3 regions of the Clostridium sp. CTA-19 genome follow, and region 2 is predicted to be linked to each of the others. Evidence: predicted binding sites of a transcription regulator. Region 2 holds the regulator's gene; each other region holds the start of a gene.
The links. Region 2 encodes Rex, which represses fermentation and respiration genes when NADH is low (regulators of the CRP and FNR family bind a similar motif). Its sites were predicted from a motif close to ATTGTTAANNNNTTAACAAT; they were not measured.
Positions count from the first base shown of each region.

Region 1: a site for Rex is predicted at 2,347-2,366, ahead of ACYUE0_RS15115 (DUF969 domain-containing protein). Genes of this name have one in related genera too.
Region 3: a site for Rex is predicted at 2,123-2,142, ahead of ACYUE0_RS10770 (glycerol dehydrogenase). Genes of this name have one in related genera too.

Region 1 is NZ_BAAABH010000035.1:20,653-23,936, reverse strand. It holds gene pcp (pyroglutamyl-peptidase I) at 1-475, opposite strand, end outside; gene ACYUE0_RS15120 (DUF979 domain-containing protein) at 498-1,427, opposite strand; gene ACYUE0_RS15115 (DUF969 domain-containing protein) at 1,445-2,113, opposite strand; gene ACYUE0_RS15110 (methyl-accepting chemotaxis protein) at 2,463-3,284, shown strand, end outside.
Region 2 is NZ_BAAABH010000024.1:5,034-8,317, reverse strand. It holds gene abc-f (ribosomal protection-like ABC-F family protein) at 1-152, shown strand, start outside; gene ACYUE0_RS13065 (redox-sensing transcriptional repressor Rex) at 1,385-2,026, shown strand; gene ACYUE0_RS13060 (short-chain-enoyl-CoA hydratase) at 2,523-3,284, shown strand, end outside.
Region 3 is NZ_BAAABH010000017.1:13,774-17,057, forward strand. It holds gene ACYUE0_RS10765 (ABC transporter substrate-binding protein) at 1-779, shown strand, start outside; gene ACYUE0_RS10770 (glycerol dehydrogenase) at 903-1,994, opposite strand; gene ACYUE0_RS10775 (PilZ domain-containing protein) at 2,317-2,946, shown strand; gene ACYUE0_RS10780 (hypothetical protein) at 3,006-3,155, opposite strand.

The sequences.
Region 1 (3,284 bases), on a different contig from region 2:
TATTAGGATACTTTTTGTCTATTAAGTATAGTATCCCATACATAACATGATTACAAACAAAAGTTCCTGCTGTATTTGAAACTGCTGCTGGTATTCCATTATCATTCATTTTTTTTACCATAGCTTTTATTGGTAGACTTGAAAAATATGCTTTTTTACCATCTTCTTCAATCTCTATATCTATAGGTTGGTTTCCTATATTATCTTTTATCCTTGCGTCATCTATATTTATAGCCACTCTTTCTGGATTAATTCCAAATCTTCCACCAGCTTGACCAACTGATATTACAATATCAGGATTATTCATCTTTATAGCCTCATCTATATGTATAACAGACTTTCTAAAAACAGTAGGTATTTCTAACTTTATAACCTCTGCTCCAGATATAATATCTGGTAATAATTTAACCGCCTCTAATGCTGGGTTAACTTTTTCTCCTCCAAAGGGATCAAACCCTGTAATTAAAACTTTCATAATTTTTACCTCCTATGATGTCCTAAAATGCTAAGAAATACATTAATGGTATATGTAAAACCAAAAGTATTATAGCTACCGGTGCTTGATATTTTATAACTGCATTTTTATCTATAGTTTCTAACAATGCTGCTGGCATTACATTAAAGTTTGCTGCCATAGGCGTTAATAATGTTCCACAATATCCTGCTGTTAATGCTAACGCTCCAGCAATTGCCGGATTTGCTCCTTGCGCAAATACAAATGGAATTCCAACACCTGCTGTTATAACTGAAAATGCAGCGAAAGCATTTCCCATTATCATTGTAAATATAGCCATACCTAAACAGTACGCAGTTATTCCTATAAGTATATTTCCACTTGGAATAAAGCTAGATATTCCCCCGGCAATAACCTCACCAACACCTGCTGCAGTAAATAATGATCCTAATGCTGCTAAAAGCTGAGGCAGTATACTTGTAGAGCCAACTGACTGAAGCATTCTATCTCCATCTTCAATTAACATTTTTGGTGTAGCTTTTGTTATTGCAAAAGTTATTAATATTGCTGTAACTGCAGATATACCTATGGCAACTACACCACCTAAAGGTGTAAACTGTGCTATAACAAGAGCCACTACAGCTATTGCAATAGACGGTATAAATATTTTATTTCCTAACTTCTTACATTGTTCATGTGCAAACTCACTACTTAGAGGTTTTAAATTGCCTACCTTAACTTTCTTGCTTGCTGTTAATATTCCTAATACTACTAATAATCCTCCAACTATAGCAGGTGGAATAACTTTACCAAAAATAAAGATTATAGCTAATATACTCCAAAACATCATAGTTCCTATTTTTGCTTTATGATTTTTATCCTTAAACGTACTGAATGCTGTTGTTAACATAAGCAATCCAACCATGGTGTAAAATACTTCTAATAATATATCTGTTATAGCTTTTATATCCATACTAATTCCTCCTTCTTCTAGTTGTGTTTTTTCATTTCTCTCTGTATTGATTTATCTAATAAGTAATTTTGCAATGCTACTAATAAAAATGTTATTAAAGCTACTGGTATTGATGCTTTAGCTATATCTAAAGTGTTTGCTGTATATCCCAATTCAGTTAAAGTTCCAGCTATTAACAGTACCCCTGAACTTGCCATAAATACATTTTGAGCAAAGAAATTACCGTAGTTTTCCATAGCTGCTGCTGCACCTTTTATCTTATCCTCTAGTTTTTCATCTATTTCTCCATATTTTCCAACTGCCGCACCTTGAGCCATAGGGTTTATTAAAGGTCTTATAAATTGAGCATGACCACCTAATCTAACGGATGCTGCTGCAGCTGCCTCTCTTATAAATAGATATAAAGTAAGAGTTTTTCCTGTTGATAAATTTTTAGCTTTACTTATAAGTTCTATAGCTCTCTCTTTTAACCCGTATCTTTCACACATTCCTATGACCGGTAATGTCAATATAAAAAGCGACATATGTCTTTGACTAACAAAAGTAGAACCTAATATTTCTAAAATCTCAATAAAACTTATATTTGCTACTATACCTGTCACAACACCAGCTGATACAACTACAGCTATAGTATCTAATTTTAAAGCAAAACCTATAATAACTATAACAATTCCTATAAGTGTCATTTATTACATCCCTTTCTTTTTCAGATTTATCTTTTAAGTTTGTTTTTTTAGATTATACTGATAATTAATTTTTTATTCTGTATCTGTATATACAAATTTATAAAAATAAGCCTTTTGTTTACTAAAAATTAATATTTGCTTATATATTTAACCTATTTTTTGATATAAAGTTTAATATTAAATTTAATTAATATAATATTATAAATATTTTTATTATTTCTTGTTTTGTATACATTGACGAATATGTATCAATTGTTAAATATTTTTACAATGTTCCAAATTTTTTGAAAATTATGATAAAATATTAATATGGTAGTAGTTATAAGTTATTATTTAGGGGGGTGTTTATATGGGGAATATTTTAAATAAAGAAAAAACTAAATTTAAAAAATTGAAAAGAAGATATAAAAAAACTGATTCTAAAATAAAATCTTCTAAAAATGACTTGTTAAAAGAAAAACTCATTAGTTTTAAAGCCTTAAAAAAATTCACTAAAAACAACAAAAACTCTATAGGTTTAAAAATTTCTGCTACTATAAGTATTATAGTTATAGCCGCAATGATAATAACTACTAGTTTTATTTATATAAAAGGTTCAGCTATAATTTCAAATTTAAGCGAACATAGTTTAGAAACTATTGTTGAAAAATCTATAGATACAATTTCTACAATGATAGAAAAATATACTAGCGAAACAGTTTCCCTTTCTAATAATTCCTTTGCTTTTGAGGCTTTATCAAACTCAAAAGCTAATAATAAAAATATATTAAACACCTTTGATAATTACTTAAAAAATACACCTTCTGTTGAAAGATTGTCTTTAATAGATTTAAATGGTGTAGTAATAGCAGATAGTGAAAAAGATATGATAAATAAAAATGTATCCGATAAAAGTTTTCACGGCGTCAGTTCCTCAGGTGGTCAATTTGTAAGTAATTCTTTTAAATCTGAGAAAACACAAAAAAATGTTATGGTCTTTACTAATCCAGTAAAAGATTATACTAATCATGGACAATGCATAGGATATGTTGCTTCTTATGTTCTAGTTGACAGTTTTTCCAAGTATTTAAAAGACATAAATATTAATAAAGATGCAGTAACTCTTACAAGTTTACTAGATGAAAACGGAATATACATTCATAGTTCTAAGCCTGAATTATTAGGTACTGAA
Region 2 (3,284 bases):
CAACAGAAAGTGAAATAGAAAAGCTTCAAGAATTACTTTGCAAAGAAGAAGTATATTCTAATCCAGAAAAAAGTGTAGAGGTAAATGAATTATTAGGGCAAAAGGAAGAATTATTATCTAACTTATATGAAGAATGGGAAGAGAATTTATAATAATTAAGAATTTATGAAGAAACTGGATTAGTCCAGTTTCTTTTAAATTTAAATTAATCTAAATCAGTTATGTAAAAATGCAGTTAAAGTGATAAAGTATATAGTAAATAGGTAATATAATAACTATTTGCTATACTTATAGTAATACTAAAAGTTTTTTTATATGTTAAAACCAATAATTTTTATGTTTCTTTTAATTTGTACAAAAATTTGCATCTTAATTATTTAATTAAGATATAATGACTAATTTAAATTAATGTATAAATAAATGGAAAATAGGTATAGTTAAGGTATATTTCTATTTAGAAACATATATTTATAGTATGTGTTTCGTCTATTTTAAAATTAAAATTTGATGCATTGGGATTAGTTTAATAAATAACAAAAAAATTAAGATTTATATATAAATGTTTAAATTTATTGAAAAAACAAGGTGAATATTGAGAAAATAAAGAAAAGAATGAAACAATTTTGAAAATATATATAAACAAATTTCAAGTAATATGGTAAAATATAAACGATATTTTATTAATTATGGTCTTACTATATAAATTTTTAGATTTAAATTATACATATTATTAAATATGGATACAATAATTTTGAAATGAAACTTACAATTATAAAATAAAAAATATTATTTTACATAATATATGAATAAAGTAATACTATAATTCTGTAAAATTGTAAAATAAACTTTAATCGAGCAATAATTAAATTGAAATATTTGTGAAACAACTCTAATTTAAACTTATTGATATAGGGAAACAAGCTCGAATTTAAATTTATTCAATAACTTTAAAATATTTTCATACAAAATGTAGTGTTGAATTCTAAGTGATTCAGAGCATGTCTCACTATTTTAGATATCCAAATTTTGGAATGGGTAATTTTAAAAGTCAACTTGGAATCCTATAAAATATAGAAAAATTTTAGTTTATATATATTTTAAAATTTTAGACATTATTGAGTATGTACTCACTTTGAAAGGTGTCCAAAATTTTTAATGAATAATTTAAAAGGTTATATTGGAATCCTATAACCATGCTTCTAAACTTTAAAATGTATAAGTTAAGATATTATTTTGAGACCTATATTAGATTTAATTATTATAGATACAATTTAAAAGTAAAAAGGAAAGAATCTTTGTGATTAGGTACAAAGATTTGAAATAATCATAGACGATTATTTTATTAAATTTACCTTTTAAAAATATATTTTTGGAGGTGTTTTTTTTGGATAGAAAGAAAAATATATCAATGGCAGTTATAAAGAGAATTCCTAAATATTATAGATATTTAAAAGAACTTGCAGAAAATGATGTGGATAGAATATCATCTAATGAATTAAGTGAAAAAATAGGGTTTACAGCATCGCAAATAAGACAAGATTTAAATTGTTTTGGTGATTTTGGTCAACAAGGATATGGCTATAATGTAAAGGAACTATTAGCACAAATATCTTCAATTTTAGGATTAGATAAAGAATATAACACAATAATTATAGGTGCAGGTAATATAGGGCAAGCTATAGCAAATTATACTTATTTTCAAAGAATGTCCTTTGATTTAAAGGCAATATTTGATATAAATCCTAAATTAATTGGTTTAAGAATAAGAGATGTATCTATAGAAGATATAGATAATTTAGAAAGCTTTATTAAAAATAATGAAGTGGATATTGCAATAATTTGTGTTCCAAAAGAAAGAGCGCAAGGAGTTTGCGATATTATAACATCATCAGGAATTAAAGCTATATGGAATTTTGCACCAGTAGATTTAAAAGTGCCAAATGATGTAATAGTAGAAAATGTTCATTTAAGCGAAAGTTTAATGACTTTAAGTTATTTACTAAATGAAAGTAAAATAACTGAATAATTTTTGTGAAAAGGTCATCAAAACTAAAAACTGAAATTAAGATGATCTTTTTCACTTTTTGTAGAAAAAAAGAGATTTAAGGTTAAAAAATAAAAGTAAATATTTTGTTAATAAATACACAAAATGTTTAAAAAATGAAAGAATTTTAATACATAATAAAAAAAATAAATCATACATTATTTAATGAGATGTAATGAAAATCAGGTTTTATAAAACTTTTCTGTACTAATCTTAATTAAAGAATATGCTGATAAAGTGTGTAGAGCCTTTACATTGTTAAAGAAAAACACAAATTGTTTTAATTTTTAAAACAAATAAAATTACTAAAATTAATAATTAATTAAAATAATTCAGAAAAAATCATCAACTTATGTTGCAAATATATACCAGTGAGGATATAATAGTAATTGAAGTTGATGGACTTCAATTATTATTTTTAGTAAAAATTGTGAATTATATAACAATTTGTGGGAAAATATTCATGGGGGACAGCATTATGGAATTTAAAAATATTATCCTTGAAAAGGATGGAAACATAGGTATTGTAAAATTTAATAGACCTAAGGCATTAAATGCTTTAAATTCAGAAACTTTAAAAGAGTTGGACAATGTTATTGATTTAATTGAAAAAGACAATGAGATTTATGCTGTTATTTTAACTGGGGAAGGTAAAGCTTTTATTGCAGGAGCCGATATTTCAGAAATGGAAGGGTTAAATGCATTAGAAGGAAGAGCCTTTGGAATACTTGGAAACAGAGTTTTCAGAAGATTAGAAACTTTGGACAAACCTGTTATTGCTGCTATTAACGGTTTTGCTCTAGGTGGAGGTTGCGAACTTTCTATGGCTTGCGATATTAGAATCGCATCAGTAAAAGCTAAGTTTGGACAACCAGAAGTTGGCCTTGGAATAACACCAGGTTTTGGTGGAACTCAACGATTAGCTAGACTTGTGGGAGAGTGCAAAGCTAAAGAGTTGATATTCACAGCTAACATAATAAAAGCAGAAGAAGCATTTAATATAGGCCTTATCAATAAGGTTGTAGAACCAGAAGTTTTAATGGAAGAAGCTATGAATATGGCAAAACAAATATGTAGCAATGCACCAGTAGCAGTTAAACTTTGTAAAGAAGCAATAAACAAAGGTATGCAAATGGACATTGATAGTGCATTAAATTATGAATCAGAAGCTTTTGGTATGTGTTTTAGTACTTATGACCAAAAAGAAGGTATGAAAGCGTTTTTAGAGAAAAGGGATAAA
Region 3 (3,284 bases), on a different contig from region 2:
CTAAAGAAGTCTTATCTCTTTGTGATAATTACAAATATAATAATTTAATATTATATCCATCTTTGCTGACTAATATGTATTTTTTTAACTTTAATAAAAATAGTATTTTTTCAAGAAATAAATTTGCCCGTCAAGCTCTTAATTATGCAGTGAATAAAGAAGAACTTATTAAACTTTTAGCTTGTAATAATGCAGAGGCTTTTAAATCTATTTTTCCTAGAGCAATATTAGATTTTAATAATGATGATATTTTTAAATATAATCCTACTAAAGCAAAGGAACTTTTAAGCAAGTGTAATTATTCAAATTCTAAAGACACTTTAAAAATAGTACATAGCAAAAATGATGATTATATTAATCTTCTTGTAAGCTATTTTGAAGCTGTTGGCATAAAGTGCGAAAAAATTCTCGTTAATGAAAAAGGTGTATACCACCCTGATAATTATCTTAAATCTGATATTTTTCCAGCTTTTTGGATTGCTGATACTGGTGATGCTGACAATTATTTAAGACCATTATTTAATATAAATTCTGCTTTCTTTAAAAATAATTATAATAATGAAAAAGTAAATTCATTGATGGATAAAGCATCAGAATGTATTATACCTGATAAAAGGTATAATCTATATAAAGAATTAAATGATGTTATGTTAGCTGATTGTCCTGCCATATTTTTATTTAATCCTAAGTGTGGAATTATATATAATAAAAATAAAGTAAAAAATGTAATTGTGAACCCAATTAATAATATTCTTTTTGATGAAATTATAGTTGAATAGCAAAAAGAGCTTTCAAAATATGATTTGAAGGCTCTTTCTATAGATCTTAAATCTAAATCATCCTAAGTAAATTCTTAACAATATTCTTATGAATAATTAAAGTTTACAACTTTATCATAATTTCTATTTATAAAGTCTTCCTATTGCATCTGCTGAAAGTATTGCGGCGTAAACCACGTCTTCATTAATTTCAAATGGCATATTATAAATCGTTTCACCTTCTAAGCAAGTTGCCTTAGCTACACTTCTAATTTCTTCTTCCTTTATTTCAATTATACCCATATCTTCTAATGTAATAGGTAAATGTAAATCCAAACATAATCCTATAACTTCTTCTATTTCTTCCATAGTTCTATTTTCTAAAACTAACTGAACAATAGTTCCAAATGCAACCTTTTCTCCATGATACAAATGGTGACATTGTTCTAAAACAGTAAATCCATTATGAACTGCATGAGCTGCTGCAAGTCCACCACTTTCAAATCCAATACCACTTAGATAAGTATTAGCTTCAATAACATTTTCTACTGCAGTAGTACAGACTCCAGATTCTACTGCAAGTTTTGCCTTTAATCCATCTTCTAACAATGTTTCATAGCATAAACTTGCTAAAGCCATAGCTGCCTTTGTAATTTTTCCACCTGCCATATTACAAGCATTAGATTTTAAGCACGCTTCGGCCTCAAAATAAGTAGCTAATGCATCCCCTATTCCAGCAACTAATAACCTTGATGGCGCTTTTGCAACTATTTCAGTGTCTACTATTACAACCTCAGGGTTTTTAGGTAACATTAAATATTCGCTAAATACACCTTCATCTGTATATATAACAGATAATGCACTACATGGTGCATCAGTAGAGGCAATTGTTGGTACTATTACTACAGGAATATTTTCATAATAGGCAACTGCTTTAGCAGTATCAAAAATTTTTCCGCCGCCTACACCTATAACAACATCACAATCATTTTCTTTTAAAATTTTTCTTAATCTATCAATTTCATTTTTAGAACATTCTCCATTAAAACTTTCAAATGTTAAGTTACATTTCTTTTCATTAAAACTCTCTTCTATAATAGGCTTGGTTCTCTTTATTCCATTATCACTGGCAATTATAAAAAATGATTCTCCCAAATTCGATGTATGATTTCTTATGTCTTTTAACACAGCACTCCCTTGTATATATTTACCTGGTGATATTATACTCTTAAACATAGTATCTCCTCCTACCTCGAAATAAAAAATTTTAAATTCAACATATTTTTTATGAATTGATAAAAATTAACTTTAGTTTAGTTTCTTAACTTAATTTTTGAAACCGATTGAAAATGATTAAGTTATTCTTTGATATATTTTTAACATACTATTTTTTTAATTAATTGTCAATATAATTAAAAAAATTTGAAATTATATTTTTATTTTTTATATCTTTCCCATTTCATTTACTGTTTTGTAATTTTATATTGAATTATACATTTTTTTAAACCATAATATGATATATGTAATTTAATTTTTTAAATATAAAGGAGGTACAACTGTGAAATATAACTATTCTTTAATAAAAGTGGAGTCCTTATATGGTGATTTAACTGCAACTGGAATAATTCAATATTTTGATAATAACAAGTTGATTATGTCTGTCAATAATGAACATATGTTAAATAATAAAGAAAACTTTTTTTTAAGTATATTTTCTAAAAAAGAGGGCGTCTTAGTTTATGAAGCTAGTATTTCTAAAGTAGACGCAAAAAATATAGAATTTACTAATATACGTTTTTTATATTCTAAAAATCGGCGGCTACATAGTCGTGTAAATATAAACATTACATTACCAGTAAACATATTAAAAAAGTCTCATAAAGAAGTAATTAATCTTTCAAAGCCTATATTAATGATAGCTAAAAATATAAGTATTTCTGGCATATTACTAGAGAGTCCACTTAACTTACCGCTTGATTTAAACTTTATTCTTTTACTACCTATAGGCTCTACTACTATTACTATAATAACTGAGACTAAAAGAAAATTTAAAACAGATTGTATGTATAATTATGGTTGTAAGTTTAAGTTTAAGTTTATTAATAAAGCTGATGAACAGCTTTTAAGAAAATTTATATTAGACAACAAATTAGATCAATTAAAATATAGAAATGTAACTACTAAATAATCTATTTTTAATGTTTAATATAAAAAATTCCTGCTTTACAAGCCAGCAGGAATTTTTCACTAAAAATGTGGATTTATTTCATCCTTTTGAATTCTTTTTAAATCTTTAAGTCTTAAACCAGTTTCTTGCATTATATCATTCCAATCCTTGCCATCTACAATCATTTTTTTAGCATTATTATGCTTTTCATTCTTTTGTTCCCTGTTCATAATATCCTCCTAAATATAATATTTGCTCAATATTATCTTGTGAATATAAGAAACTTTTATTCCTTTTATCAAAAATTTTTACATTTAATTTTACTTATATATAGAGTTCCACATTGACTTTTAAATTAT